DNA from 2 places in the Sporosarcina sp. GTC18466 genome. Region 1 is predicted to be linked to the other one. Evidence: predicted binding sites of a transcription regulator. Region 1 holds the regulator's gene; the other holds the start of a gene.

What was found. The regulator LexA, encoded in region 1, represses DNA repair genes until DNA is damaged. The targets are predictions, from matches to a motif close to CGAACATATGTTCG.
Region 2: a site for LexA is predicted at 2,441-2,454, ahead of parE (DNA topoisomerase IV subunit B). Genes of this name have one in related genera too.

What each region holds. Positions count from the first base shown of each region.
Region 1 is NZ_AP044037.1:274,215-282,078, reverse strand. It holds gene tkt (transketolase) at 1-735, opposite strand, end outside; gene ACZ5FK_RS01365 (DUF896 domain-containing protein) at 835-1,068, opposite strand; gene ACZ5FK_RS01360 (YneB family resolvase-like protein) at 1,172-1,828, opposite strand; gene yneA (cell division suppressor protein YneA) at 1,825-2,139, opposite strand; gene lexA (transcriptional repressor LexA) at 2,321-2,941, shown strand; gene ACZ5FK_RS01345 (methionine gamma-lyase family protein) at 2,996-4,255, opposite strand; gene hfq (RNA chaperone Hfq) at 4,381-4,605, opposite strand; gene miaA (tRNA (adenosine(37)-N6)-dimethylallyltransferase MiaA) at 4,623-5,594, opposite strand; gene ACZ5FK_RS01330 (alpha/beta fold hydrolase) at 5,591-6,505, opposite strand; gene ACZ5FK_RS01325 (glycerol-3-phosphate dehydrogenase/oxidase) at 6,505-7,864, opposite strand, start outside.
Region 2 is NZ_AP044037.1:428,004-435,867, forward strand. It holds gene ACZ5FK_RS02145 (NlpC/P60 family protein) at 1-1,119, opposite strand, end outside; gene ACZ5FK_RS02150 (HesB/YadR/YfhF family protein) at 1,312-1,605, opposite strand; gene plsY (glycerol-3-phosphate 1-O-acyltransferase PlsY) at 1,640-2,242, opposite strand; gene parE (DNA topoisomerase IV subunit B) at 2,493-4,436, shown strand; gene parC (DNA topoisomerase IV subunit A) at 4,433-6,862, shown strand; gene ACZ5FK_RS02170 (MFS transporter) at 6,959-7,864, shown strand, end outside.

The DNA of each region.
Region 1 (7,864 bases):
CACTTCTATCATTGTCGGACCACCGGTATTCCCTTTTGCCTGCTCGATCGCTTCGGAGATCAGGCCGACATTATTTCCGTCCTCTACGCGGATATAATTCCAGCCGTATGATTCAAAACGTTTTTTCACGTTTTCAGTGAACGACATATCCAGATCGCCATCAAGAGAAATATCATTGCTGTCATAAAGGACAATCAATTTATTCAACTGGAGATGGCCAGCAAGGGAGATCGCTTCGGCAGCTACGCCTTCCATCAAATCGCCATCGCCGCACACAGCGTACGTATAATGGTCGACCACATCGAAGCCAGGTTTATTGTAAGTAGCGGAGAGATGCTTTTCCGCCATCGCCATACCCACCGCCATGCCGATTCCTTGGCCAAGTGGTCCTGTTGTCGCTTCCACGCCTGCCGTATGGCCGTATTCAGGATGACCCGGGGTTTTTGAGCCCCATTGGCGGAAGTTCTTGATATCATCCATCGTCAAACCATAGCCGCTTAGGTGCAACAGGCTATATAGAAGCATGGAACCATGCCCGGCAGATAACACAAACCTGTCACGGTTGAACCATTTCGGGTTCGACGGATTATGTCTCATATGTTTTGTCCAAAGTGTATAAGCCATAGGGGCAGCGCCCATCGGCAAACCTGGATGCCCGGAGTTCGCTTTTTCAATCGCATCGATTGAAAGCGTCCTAATCGTATTAATGGCTAATTGATCGATCTGTTCAGTCATTGTCTACATCCTTTCCCGAATCAAACATGTACTTGCTGAAAAAGCTCCATTCTACTATAGTGTAGACAATCCGGGGCGGAATTACAAATTGTCCCCGGTTCAGCTTAAGAATTTCCGGTTGCGTGCGTTCTTCACTTTCTCAGGTGTGACGTCATTACCTTCAGGATCGATCACTTTTACATTTTCAATCGTATCGCGCATCGACGTCCGGAACGTTTCAAGATATTCCTTTCGCAGCGCTGTTTGTTCCTTCGCCTCTTCCGTTGTCAATCCGACCGTTTTCGACTTTTTGGATAGTTCATTGATTCGTTTGATTTTATCCGCTGATAACATGGACAGTATTCCTCCTGATCTGCTTGTTGCTTGTCCCGGCTCCTATTCCATAAGGGTTCCGTTACAATAAAATGTATACAAAAAGGGCAGGAAGGGCAACCATTCAGCCTTCCTGCTCCATCTCAAACTCTTTATAACGGCGGTGGACCGTCGCTTTGCTGATCGAATGTCCGAGCCCTTTGAGCACGCTCGCAATTTCCTCGAAAGTCAGCCCCTTGCTTCTGAGCGCAACAATTTCATCAATCGGGACATCCAGCCTTTCCCGGCCCTCTGCATTCCCCTTATTGCGCAAGTTCTCTTCCGGCCTGTACCCTTCCCGGATCGCCCGTTTCATGCCGCGCCTTATCTTGGCGTTATGTATTTTCCGCTGGTACTCTTCCACAATCGCCAGGATTTCCAGGAGCATAGTATCCATCTCATTGAGGGCGAGCGGACCATTGTCATGGTTTGATATGACCGCAGTTCCGCTCTTCGCAAGCAAATGGAGGATCGCGACCCTCGCATTCCCCCGGCCAAGCCTAGTTTCATCCTGGATCAGGACGGCATCGATTTCCTCATCACGAATGAAGTCGAGCAGGCCAAGAAGCCCTTCTCTCTCGATATCGTATCCACTGTGCCTGTCACTGAAATGCTCCGCCACTTCGTAACCGAGTGACGCGGCAAGGTGCCGCAATTCCTCCTCCTGCCTCACAAGAGAAAGTTCCTGTTCGTTTTTTTCCGTACTGACCCGGCAGTACAGAACGCAGCTGCCAGCGCTCATTTTCCTTCACCCGCCAGTTCCATATTACCCATATTGTTAAACGAAGATGTGGAAGCAGGCACTTTCAGACGGTCTCCAGGTTTGATGACCGAGGAATCCAGGCTGTTCATCACCATCATTTCCTGTACCCATCTTCCCGGCCTCTCATTGCCATAAAGGTCGATTGCCAGCTGCCATAGCGAATCTCCTTCCGTCACAGTTATTTCTTCATATGTATCGCTTTCTGTATGTTTGCTTATACCGATTAGCGTGAAACAAGTGCTGGACACCACGAGGATGAGCACATATATGTATTTTTTCAAGAAAGTCATTCGAATCCCCTCCGTAAGAATGTTTGTTCGGAATACTTGTTCCCATTATAGGACACCATATTACACATGTCAACGGATTTTTCGAACCTTTGTTTGCTTTATAGCCGAACACCTGTTATACTTATTGTAATTAAATCCATTCGGGGCATGTACCGATACTATTTTTGAAGGGGTGGGACGAGTGAAGAAGATATCAAAAAGGCAGCAGGACATATTGACATTCATCAAAGATGAGGTGCGGATGAAAGGGTATCCGCCATCCGTCCGGGAAATCGGGGAGGCTGTAGGACTCGCTTCGAGTTCCACTGTCCACGGCCATCTGGCCAGACTTGAAAGCAAAGGGTTCATCCGCAGGGACCCGACGAAGCCGAGAGCAATTGAGATTCTGGATCCGGAGGGCCTGGATGCACTTAAGCCGGGTGTCCTGCATGTGCCGCTCGTCGGTAAGGTAACTGCCGGCCTGCCGATCACCGCCATTGAAAATATAGAGGAATATTTCCCGCTGCCAGAGTCCTACGGCACTTCTGATGAACAACTGTTCATGCTTGAAATTGTAGGCAACAGTATGATCGAGGCTGGCATTTTAAACGGTGATTATGTAGTCGTCAAGCAGACACAGACTGCGAGCAACGGGGAGATCGTCGTCGCTATGACAGAAGAGGATGAGGCGACTGTCAAACGCTTCTTTAAAGAAAAAGACTATTTCCGCCTGCAGCCAGAAAACTCTTCCATGGAACCGATCATCGTCAACAATGTTTCCATACTTGGAAAAGTGATCGGCGTCTATAGACATATCCATTAAACCAGAAAAAAGACTGTCTTGGCCAAATTGCCATAGACAGTCTTTTTTCATCAATCAATCAATCAGTCGTTCCGAAGTCAACTTGCTGACGGAGGCGATAATCGCAGCTTTCACATGCTCATATGTCAAACCGCCCTGTATATAAGCACGATATGGCGGCCTGATCGGCCCGTCTGCGGTCAGTTCAATGCTGGAACCTTGTATGAATGTACCAGCTGCCATGATCACATCATCTGTATAACCCGGCATATAAGATGGCTCTGGAGCGTAGTGGGCATTGATCGGTGAATTTTCCTGGATTGTTCTGCAAAAAGCGATCATTTGATCAGCTGTTTTGAAACTGACGGACTGAATAAGATCTGTCCGTTTCACGCTGTAATGCGGAGCTGTATCAAATCCATAGCTTTCTAGGAATGCAGAGGTGAAAAGTGCACCTTTTACAGCTTGGCTAACGACGTGAGGAGCAAGGAAGAATCCTTGATACATGTCCAGCAGCGTATCCAGCGACGCTCCGGCTTCCGCTCCAATACCCGGGGAGGTCATGCGATAAGCACATTTTTCAATCAAATCTTCTCTTCCCGCTATATAGCCGCCGGTTTTTGCAAGTCCGCCCCCGGGATTTTTGATGAGAGATCCTGCCATCAAATCCGCTCCTATTTCAGTTGGTTCTTGCAATTCAACGAATTCGCCATAACAATTATCGACAAATACAATCAAGCCGGGATTGATCTTCTTGACGAAATTCACCATTTCCTCGATTTCGCTGATTCGGAAGGATGGCCTGTCCGAATAGCCTTTCGATCGTTGGATTGCGATCATCTTTGTCCGCGGACCTATTTTTTTCTCCACTTCATCGAAATCGACGGTTCCGTCTTCTTTCAGTTCTACATGTTCATACCCAATGCCGAAGTCCTCCAGGGATCCTGTATCCTTCCCTTTTCCTGAAACAATCGACTCAAGTGTATCATAAGGTTTTCCTGTTATATAAAGCAGCTCATCGCCTGGCCGCAAAACGCCGAAAAGACTGATGGAGATGGCGTGCGTTCCCGAAATGATCTGGTTCCTCACTAAACACGCTTCCGTACCGAATACGTCGGCATACACCTTCTCCAGCACATCACGTCCGCTATCGTCGTAACCGTATCCTGTCGTTCCAGTCAAATGAAAATCGCTTACCATATTGTTTCTGAATGCAGCCAGCACTTTCCGCTGGTTTTCGAAAGCGATCCGCTCCACTTCTTTTATATGCCCGGCAATTTGCTCTTCTGCTGCAGCCGCTCGTGCCCATTCTGTTTCGTTGATCGGTTCAATCATAATCGTTTGCCTCATTCCTTAATTCTTCGGATGATCGAGTATTTCTAACCGTCCATCTTCTATAGTACCAGTCATTTCTGATCGGAAAAAGAAAAAAGCAGGCGCATTTGCCTGCTCTCTTACAATTATTCCTCGTCTTTTAAAATAACCGGCTTATTCGGTACATATGTTGAAATGGCGTGTTTGTAAATCAACTGTTGCTTGGTGTCCGATTCAAGCAATACCGTATAATTGTCGTACGATTTGATCAGCCCTTTCAGCTGAAATCCGTTCGTCAAAAATACTGTCACAAACGTATTGTTCTTTCGCAATGAGTTCAAAAAAACATCTTGCATGTTCCCTTGTGCCATTCTCCCATCCTCCGCTTCTATTTTTCTTTTGCCTCGCTTACATTATTCGATGCGGGCTGGGTGAAATCCTTCAATAACGGCAAAATTCCGCTAATCATTTCTTCCTTGCTGCTAAGTGCGTCGAACCATCGGACATCCATCTTATTCCGTAAATAGGTCAGCTGCCGCTTTGCGTAATGGCGAGTGTTCTTTTTAATTTGATTGATTGCCTCGGAAAGATCCAACTCGCCTTCAAAATATGAAAACAGTTCTTTGTAGCCGATTGCCTGTACAGCTTGTGAACCAGGGGGCAGTTTTTTCAGCCAAAGGCCCTTCGCCTCCTCGATCAGTCCATTTTCGATCATTGAATCGACACGGCTGTCAATCCTTCCATAGAGGACATCCCGCGGCATCGTCAAGCCAATTAAAAGATGTGGATAAAGGACGGATCTGCCTTTTCCCTGCTCATGTTCCACCTTTGTCTTACCGGTCACTTCGATGATCTCGAGGGCCCGGATAACCCTGCGCACATTATTCGGGTGGATCTTGCTGGCACTATCCGGATCTGCTGTTCTGAGTCTCTCATATAGAACATCCGCCCCCACCCGTTCAGCCTCTTTCTCCAGGAACTTACGGACCGTTTCATCCGCGGCTTCATCTGTGAACCGGTAATCGAACAGCACAGACTGGATATACATCCCTGTCCCTCCCGCTATGATCGGCGTCTTTCCTCGGGAGCGGATATCCTCGATCCACCATCTGACGTCTTGCTGGTATGCAGCGACTGAGTAGGCGTCTCCCGGGTCTTTGCAGTCAAACAGATGGTGAGGGACTCCATCCATTTCGTCGGCCGTGATTTTAGCCGTCCCGATGTCCAGCCCTCTATATACTTGCATGGAGTCGCCATTAATCACTTCTCCATCAAGCCTTTTGGCCAGGCTTACGCTTAACGCTGTTTTTCCTGATGCGGTCGGCCCGACAATCGCTATGACCGGGTATTGGTCCTTCATATTTGTCCCATCCATTTCAATATGTCCTCATACACTTCTTTTTGATTAATCTCGTGAAGGATCTCATGCCGGCCGCCTTCATAGAGCATGACAGTCACGTTGTTGACTCCCGCCTTCTCATATTGTCCAGCCGCTTGGAAGACTCCTTTTCCTTTGCCGCCGACAGGATCTTCGCTTCCTGACATAAAAAGAATCGGCAAGTCCTTCCTCACATTCTCGATCTCGTCCTGTTCATTAATCCGCTTCAATCCTTCAAACAGATCAAGAAAGAACTTTGTTGTTGGCACCGCGCCGCAAAGCGGATCCTCCATATAATGACTTACAGCTTTCTTGTCCCTTGAAAGCCAATCGAAAGGCGTTTGTGGATGTTCCACCGATTTGGCGTAAGATCCGAAGATGAGTGCATTCAGCAGCGGATCCGGCTCGTCAAGGCCAGATGTTTTGGCTCGCGCCTTGGCGATTATAGTTCCAACCGACCGGCTGAGCCCAGGGTCTCCGCCCGTGCCTAGAAGAAGGAGACGGCTAGTATCGCCCGGATACAGCTGAACGTACCTGCGGGCAGCAAAGGATCCCATGCTGTGGCCAAGCAGGAATAGGGGCGCGTTTTTCAAAGTGCATTGGTAATATTCAATGACCTGATGCGCATCTTCAACAATTGTTTCAAAGTCCGCTTCATTTCCAAAATGACCGAGCTTTCCGCTAAGCTCGGATGTCTTTCCGTGACCTCGGTGATCATGACCGGATACTGCATATCCATTATCTGACATGAACCCCATGAAATCTTCATAGCGCCCGATATGTTCCGACATGCCGTGAAGTATGTGAACGTGCCCCTTGAGTTGTCCCTTCGGCCGCTCCATGACTGTAAAAATATCTGCGCCGTCTTTCATGCGCAATACTTGTGAGTCCATTACATTTCACCTTTCAGAAGTTCTGCTTCTTCGATATGCTCCTCAATCTCATTAAGCAGACGGGCCTTATCTTCATCACTGTAAGACAGCAGTTTCGCCATATAGTCTGCCACTTCCTGCTTATACCGTTTCACGGAATCAATATTGAAATAGAGAGCACCTGTACGGCGTATCAAAAAGTCTGACGGCGTCATCGCCATCTCATAATGTATGGAATATAGCACTTCAGCTTTAAGGGATACCGGCATGCCGCTTTCTTCCGCTCCAAGCGCATGAGCATAATTGAAAAGCAGGGGAACGTTCGATCCATAATGGGACGCGAGCCGCAATCCTTCTTCTTCAGAAAGACCGAAAAGAGGTGCCTCTTTAGATTGGCTGGCAAGAAAAGCGGCATAATGGTCCTCGTCTTTGAAATCCCCGCCAGACAGCCGAAGATGTTCCGTGACACACGGGCCGATTGTTTTCCCGTGAAGTTTTTTGACGACACGGTCAACTACCGTCTCTGCCATTTTCCGGTACCCTGTCAGTTTGCCGCCTGCGATGGTAAGCAAGCCGCTGTCAGATTCCCAGATCTCGTCTCTCCTTGAAATCTCGGAAGCATCCTTGCCTTCCTCATAAATCAGCGGACGTACACCCGCCCAAGTCGACTCCACATGTTCAGGACCCGCTTTTACAGCCGGAAATATATAATGAAGAGCCTTCAGCAAGTAGTCGACGTCCTCTTCTGTCGCAAGCGGATTGCTCGGGTCTCCTTCATAGAAAGTGTCCGTTGTTCCGATATACGCCTTCTCCCCGCGAGGAATGGCAAAAATCATCCTTCCGTCAGGTGCGTCAAAGTAGATTGCCTGCCGAAGTGGAAAAACCGATTTATCGAGGACAATGTGGACCCCTTTTGTCAGTCGAAGACGTTTGTTCCCAGAGATTCCGTCCTTTTTCCTAATATCGTCAACCCAAGGACCTGTTGCGTTCACAATAGCCGAAGCAGAGATGGAGATCGTCTCCCCGGTCAGCATATCCTTCGCAAGCGCCCCATTCACTTTGCCGTCTTCACCGTATGTGAACTGCTCCATTTTCATGTAATTCAGGCAAACAGCGCCCTCTTCAGCCGCCTTTTTCATCGTTTCTATCGTCAGCCGTGCGTCATCAGTACGGTATTCCACGTAATGACCTCCGCCCAGCAGGCCATCCTCTTTGACGAGCGGCTCCATATCGAGCACCTCATCTGCAGTCAGCATTTCACGGCGTTCCTCTTTCCGGACTCCTGCAAGCTTGTCATAGACGAGTAAGCCCGCTGACGTTGTGAACTTGCCGAATGTGCCCCCTTTATGGAAGGGCAGCAGCATGCGTTCTGGCGTCGTG
Region 2 (7,864 bases), 150 kb from region 1:
GATGCCGTGTTTTTTGTATACGAAATACGTAAAACCGGCCGGTGTGAATGTAAGCGAACCTTCGCTGTACGTATAGCCGAACTTTGCATGTCCCGCGAGAGAAGACGCGTAGGAAGCGATTGAAGCGCCGCTTGACGCGGATTCTGTAGATGGCTTCACGACAGGTTTGCCAGCTTGGCCTGAAGGTGAAGAAGCTGATTGGCTTCCTAACCGTTTTGCTGTGATGAAATGATTGTCATAATAGTCGACAAGCATGACGCGTGACTGCACTTTGCCTGATGACGGAACAATCAGCCGGTGTTCTCCTGCATAAATGGCAGCCAGGCTAGGAGTCTTGGAACCTGTCGAGCTGTTGAAAAAGACTAGATCCCCTTTTTGCATTTGGGCGCGGGAAACCGTTGTGCCTTTCGCCATTAGAGACTTCAGGTCAGATGCGCCAAGGTTGGATCCGTTTTCACTGAAAACCTGGTTGATGAACGAAGTGTTTGTGAAGCGGGAAGCTGCGGCATTTGTCACATTTCCAATTGTCGCTTTGCTCTTCAGCTCAAATGCACTCGAAACGATCCTGTCTCCGAACGTCTTATTCGACGGTAATAGCGCGGGGATGACCCGCCGTGCACCTACGTAGTTTTCACTGTAATACGGTTTGCTTGCCATATCCGTTATGACGATATTCTGCTTTGGATCGGCCATCTGGATAACCTTATTATCGCCGATATACATGACGACATGATCCGGATCCGTTCCGGTTTTTTTCGCTTTGAAGAATAGCAGATCGCCTTTCTTCCACTGTCCTTTTGCAACAGGCGTTCCTTGCTGTATCATGAAATCCTCATTATACGTGGCAAGATCGACACCGTTTTTCTCGAACACATACATAAGGAAAGAAGCGCAAGAGAATTTATATGGGTACGTATCCTTGTATTCAGTATTGCTGTATGTCGCTTTGCCGATCAGGCTTTTTGCCGTCTGGATCAATTGATCCGCTTTAGCGTCTGCACTAGTGACAGATTGAGTATTCACAGCGGCAGAAGCATGATCAGCCGGAAAAGCCGGTACGGTGATTGCACTGACGCAGCACGCGGCAGCAAGGGCTGCTGTCCAAACTTGTTTCTTCATGAAAACTTCCTCCCAGTCGTCTGTTTTGTTGACGACATTACCGTACCATAGAAAAATTCCGGTTCGACAAGGGAATTATTTCCTCGATCAAGCAGGAAGCGGGCGAATCCCTTTGTAAAGGGGCTCGTCCGCTTCATTACAGTTGTATTACATTCCATGCATTGGAAATTAAATGCACCGACTAATATGGGCTCATGCCTTTTCGTATGAATACGTCAATTCATGAAGCACAGGGTCAAAGTTCACGTGCAAGTCATGGCCTGCAAAAAACCATACATCCCGCTGCTCCACATAGAAATCAATTCCGTCTTTTTCCGTCCGGACGACCGCTTCATCCGGCTCTTCTTTCATGACACCGAGGGAAAAACCTTCATGGAGCGGGCTCGCACCGCCGTATCTGGCGAAAAACTTGATATGATCACCTGCTCTAGCATCCATTTCGTCACGGAACCAGTCAAGCGCCTCGTCTGATAATACGATTTTCATCCAGGAGCACCACCTTTCACTTTGCCTTATTGTATTACAGCCACTTCACTTTTGGCTCGGTTCCGGCTTTGATCCTGGCTATGTTTGCCCGGTGCCTGTAGAAAATGAAAATCCCCATCAGACCTATTATAAGAAGAAGATAGAAGTCTCCAGTGACGGCAAAAAAGACAGCCCCATAAATGACGCCGACTACAGCGACGATCATGGACGACAGCGATACGATCTTTGTCAGCTTCAAGGCGAGCAGGAATGTGAGTAAAACGAGTAAAAATACTGGCCAATGATAGCCTAATAGAACGCCGCCTGATGTTGCGACAGCCTTGCCGCCTTTAAAATTGGCGAAGATGGGGAAGATATGGCCAAGAACAGCAAAGAAACCGACGACGAGCGGCTGGATGCCCGCATCTTGGAAGTAGGGAAGCGAACATAACAGGACCGCCGCAGTTCCTTTCAGAATATCCATGAGCGTAACTGCGATGCCGGCCTTTTTGCCGAGCACACGGAATGTGTTCGTCGCACCAAGATTCCCGCTGCCATGCTGGCGGATATCCATCTTATAAAAGAGTTTCCCGATCCAAAGTGCAGAAGGGATGGAGCCCAGCAAATAAGCCAACCCTAGCAAAATTGCAATTTTCATAGCGTATCCCCTTTATTGTTTTGCGTTATTGTAAGTGTAGCAGAACCGTTTAAGCGGGACAATGCCATTTCACAGCGAACGGGGGATTCTTCCATCATCCGATTGCATAAAGCCGGTTTGTTCTATACAATTAATGGGCGAGCTTACGGGAACGTTGATTTGACAAGCTTTCCGGGAAGCGATACGATAAGTAAAAAGAGAACATCCGTTTGATGGGGGTTGCAATTTGGCAAAGACAAAAGAAACGTATATGTATGACGACGATGCGATCAGCGTACTCGAAGGCTTAGACGCGGTCCGGAAACGTCCCGGCATGTATATCGGGTCGACGGATTCACGCGGTCTGCATCATCTCGTCTATGAAATTGTTGATAACGCGGTCGATGAAGCGCTTGCAGGCTTCGGACATGAAATTGACGTCACACTCCATAAGGACGGCAGCGTCAGTGTCCGCGACTACGGACGCGGCATGCCGACCGGGATGCATAAAATGGGAAAGCCGACAACGGAAGTCATCTTCACTGTCCTTCACGCCGGCGGTAAATTCGGCCAAGGCGGCTATAAGACGAGCGGCGGCTTGCATGGAGTCGGCGCTTCTGTCGTCAATGCGCTGTCCGAATGGCTGGAAGTGACCATTTTCAGGGACGGCAAGAAATTCCGCCAGCGGTTCGTGGACGGCGGAAAGCCTGCCACGACGCTCGAAGAGATCGGAACCACGAGAGAGAAAGGGACACTCATCCACTTCAAACCTGACCCGGAGATCTTCTCTACAATCAAATATCAGTACGATACCCTTGCGGAACGGCTGCGTGAATCTGCGTTCCTTCTGAAGGGGCTTAAAATAATTCTTTCAGAGGAAGAACCTGAAAAACAGGAAGTTTTTCATTATGAAACAGGCATCAAAGCGTTCGTATCATATCTCAATGAAGAAAAAGATGTCTTGCATGAAGTCGCTTATCTGGAAGGCGTTGCTGAAGGCATCGAAGTCGAATTCGCTTTCCAGTTCAGCGACGGCTATTCAGAGACAATCCTTTCATTTGTCAATAATGTCCGAACGAAAGACGGCGGGACACATGAAACAGGCGCTAAGACGGCAATGACGCGCGTCTTCAATGAGTATGCACGGAAGACCGGCCTCTTAAAGGATAAAGACAAGAATCTGGACGGTTCTGATGTCCGGGAAGGGATTGCTGCGGTCGTCTCCGTACGTATACCGGAGGAGATCCTTCAATTCGAGGGCCAGACAAAAGGCAAACTTGGGACGAGCGAAGCACGTACGGCGACTGACAGCATCATTTCCCAGCAGCTCTTGTACTTCCTGGAGGAGAACGCGGAGCTGAGCGCAAATCTGATCCGCAAAGCGGTCCGTGCCCAGCAGGCGAGGGAAGCCGCACGGAAAGCGCGGGAAGACGCGAGGACCGGAAAAAAACGCAAAAAATCCGATACGCTGCTTTCGGGCAAATTGACGCCTGCCCAGTCCCGGAACGCTTCGAAGAACGAACTGTACCTCGTAGAAGGTGATTCGGCCGGCGGTTCGGCAAAGCAAGGACGAGACCGGACGTTCCAGGCTATTTTGCCGCTTCGAGGAAAAGTCATCAATACCGAAAAGGCGAAGCTTGAGGACATCATGAAAAACGAGGAGATCAATACGATCATCCATGCAATCGGTGGCGGCGTCGGTGCTGACTTCAACATTGAAGATATCGCATACGATAAAGTGATCATCATGACGGATGCCGACACGGACGGCGCCCATATCCAGGTGCTCCTCCTTACGTTCTTCTACCGTTACATGAAGCCGCTGATCGAAGCGGGCCATGTATACATCGCCTTGCCGCCGCTCTACAAAGTGTCCAGGGGGACTGGCAAGAATGAGAAGATCGAGTATGCCTGGACAGAAAGTGATCTCGATTCGGCGATCAAGAAAGTCGGCAAAGGATATGTGCTTCAGCGTTATAAAGGTCTTGGTGAGATGAACGCCGACCAGCTGTGGGATACGACGATGAATCCTGAATCACGGACGCTCATCCGCGTCACGATCGAGGATGCGACGCAGAGCGAACGGCGCGTCACGACGCTCATGGGTGATAAAGTGGAGCCGCGCAGGCGCTGGATCGAAAGCAACGTCGATTTCGGCATGGAAGACGAAAGCATCTTGGAGAATGAATTTCTTCATGAGGGGGACTCTGAATGACAGCGACTGAACGTTTGCAAGACCTTCCGCTCGAGGAAGTGATCGGCGACCGTTTTGGACGGTACAGTAAATATATCATCCAGGACCGCGCGCTGCCGGATGCCCGAGACGGGCTTAAACCGGTGCAGCGGCGGATCTTATATGCAATGTTCCATGAAGGCAATACACATGATAAAGCATTCCGGAAATCAGCGAAAACGGTCGGTAACGTCATCGGCAACTATCATCCGCATGGCGATACGTCCGTGTACGATGCGATGGTCCGGATGAGCCAGGACTGGAAGCTGCGGCATCTCATGGTGGAAATGCATGGCAATAACGGCTCGGTCGACGGCGACCCGGCCGCCGCTATGCGGTATACAGAGGCCAGGCTCTCCGCGATCGCAGGAGAAATGCTCCGCGATATCGGAAAGCACACCGTGGATTTCATTCCGAACTTTGATGACACCGAACCGGAACCGACCGTGCTGCCTTCCCGGTTTCCGAACCTTCTGGTCAACGGATCGACAGGCATTTCGGCAGGTTATGCGACGGATATCCCGCCTCATGCGCTAAGCGAGGTAATCGATGCTGTCCTGATGCGCATGGACGATCCGGAAGTGGGCGTCGATCAGCTGATGACCGTCCTGAAAGGACCGGATTTCCCGACCGGGGGCATTATCCAGGGGACGGACGGCATCAAAACCGCTTATGAGACAGGCAAAGGAAGATTTGTCATCCGGGCGAAATACGAGATTGAACCTCTCAAGGCAGGTAAATCCCATATCGTCGTGACGGAGATTCCCTATGACGTCAATAAGGCGAATCTTGTAAAGAAGATTGATGAATTACGTATTGACCGCAAGCTGGACGGCATCGCGGATGTACGTGACGAATCCGACCGCACAGGACTGCGGATTGTCATTGAATTGAAGAAAGACATCGATGGGAATGCAATCATCCAATATCTTCTCAAAAACACGGATTTGCAGATCACCTATAACTTCAACATGGTTGCAATCGCGCAGCGGCGGCCGATGCTCATGTCGCTTCCGATGCTTCTGGATGCGTATATCGAACACCAGAAAGACGTTGTTACGCGCCGATCGGAATATGATATCCGAAAAGCGAAGGAACGGCTGCATATCGTAGAAGGGCTTATGAAGGCGCTCTCCATCCTCGATGAGGTGATTGCTGCGATCCGGGCATCAAAAGATAAACGGGATGCAAAAAATAACATCATCAAACAGTTCGGCTTCACAGAAGTGCAGGCGGAAGCGATCGTTTCCCTCCAGCTCTACCGCCTGACAAACACGGATATCACCGAGCTGCAGAAAGAGGATGCAGATCTGCGAAAGCGGATCGACCAGCTCGATGCCATTCTGAAGAGCGAACGTAAACTGATTTCAGTCATTAAGAAAGAGTTGCTCGAAATTCGCAAGCAGTTTGCAGAACCTCGCAGATCTGTCATAGAAGAAAAGATCGAGAGCATCAAGGTGGACCTTGATATTCTTGTTCCAAGTGAAGATGTTGTCGTCTCCGTCACAAAAGACGGATATGTAAAGCGGACGAGCATCCGTTCGTTCAGTGCATCAGGCGGCACCGGTCAAGACATGAAGGAATCGGATTACAGCCTGCTGGAGACGGTCATGAACACCCAGCATCACTTGCTGCTATTCACTTCTTTCGGCAACTATATGTACCAGCCGGTATATGAACTGCCCGACATCCGCTGGAAGGATCTTGGCCAGCACATATCGAGCATCATCTCGCTCGACCAAGGAGAGGAGATTGTCGCTGCAATCGGGGTTGATTCATTCGATTCAGAGGCCTCCATTTTGACAGTCACCTCAGGCGGCAATGTGAAGCAGTCAAAACTTGCTGATTTTAAAGTCCAGCGTTATTCCAGGGCTTTCAAAGGGATGAATGTGAAAAAAGGGGACCGGCTCCTGGATGCCAGGATCGTGGCGGGGACAGAAGATATCGTCCTTTTCACGAATCAGGCGTATGCGCTCCGCTTCTCGCTGGATGAAGTCGCCCCAACAGGCGTGCGGACAGCTGGCGTGAAAGGCATCAATTTGAAGGATGGAGACTATGTTGTATCGCTTGAAGTGCTTCAGGAAGGAGCTTCTTCCGTCGTCATCGCCACCCAGAGAGGCGCGGTGAAACGGATGTCGCTCATTGAGCTTGACCGGGCGGCAAGAGCACAGCGGGGTGTCGTCGTCATGAAGGAACTGAAAGCGAATCCGCACCGGATCATCGGAACGTCCCTTGACCAGGCGGGAAGCGGTCTGTATCTGCTCATGGAAGACGGTAAAAAGATTCCGCTCGAACTTGGCACGTTCCGATTAGTGGACCGGTATTCAAACGGCAGTTTTGTAGCTGATGAGAAAGTCGATGGGAAAGCGGCGGCCTTGCTTAAGGAACAAGCGGCTGAAGTGAAATAACAGGGGAGTCACGGGCATAAAGGCCCGTGACTTTTTAATTTATTTTGATTATACTAATTCGAGAATCGAAATAAATAACAGATAAGGGGAATGGGGATGTGGAGGAATCGAAATGTATGGATCATCCTGTCCGGAGAGATGATTGCTGGTCTTGGCCTGTGGACCGGCATCATTGGTAATCTTGAATTCATGCAGGAGAAGGTGCCTTCGGACTTTGTAAAGGCGCTAATTTTGTCGGTCGGCTTGCTTGCCGGTATTTTGGCAGGACCGCTGGCAGGGAAGATCATCGATCAATCGCGCAAGAAGACTGTTTTGATCTTTGCTGGGATCGGCAGGCTGCTAAGCGTCATTTTTATGCTGATAGCGCTGTCGACAGGGTCAGTCGCCTGGATGATCGTCTTTGTGGTAGGCATCCAGTTAGCGGCAACGTTCTATTTTCCGGCACTGCAATCCACCATTCCGCTGATCGTCAAGGAACGCGATCTGCTGACGATGAATGGGCTGCATATGAATGTCGCCACCATCGCACGAGTCGCCGGCACTGCGCTGGCAGGCGCAATGCTTGTCTATTGGTCGCTGTCTTCACTCTATATCATATCTATGGCAGCATACGGAGCGTTACTAGTGTTCACTTTGTTCCTCCAAGTGGATGAAGGGGAGGGAGGCGGCAGATTAAAACGGAAAGGGCAGGAGAAGAGCGGCTTCATGGATGTATTTCCAGTGCTGAAAGAATATCCGGCAGTCGGAATGACGCTAGTCATGACGCTGATACCGCTGTTATTCCTCGGATCATTCAATTTGATCGTCATCAATCTAAGTGAAATCCAGCAATCATCGTCGATCAAAGGACTGGTTTATACAAGTGAAGGGATTGCATTTATGCTCGGTTCCTTCGCAGTGAAATGGATTGCAAAACATTGGAAGACGTCTGTCATTTTATTTTTCTTTGCAACAGTCGTTGCCGTATCGGAGTTTATGCTGTTTTTCGCAGAAAATCTTTAT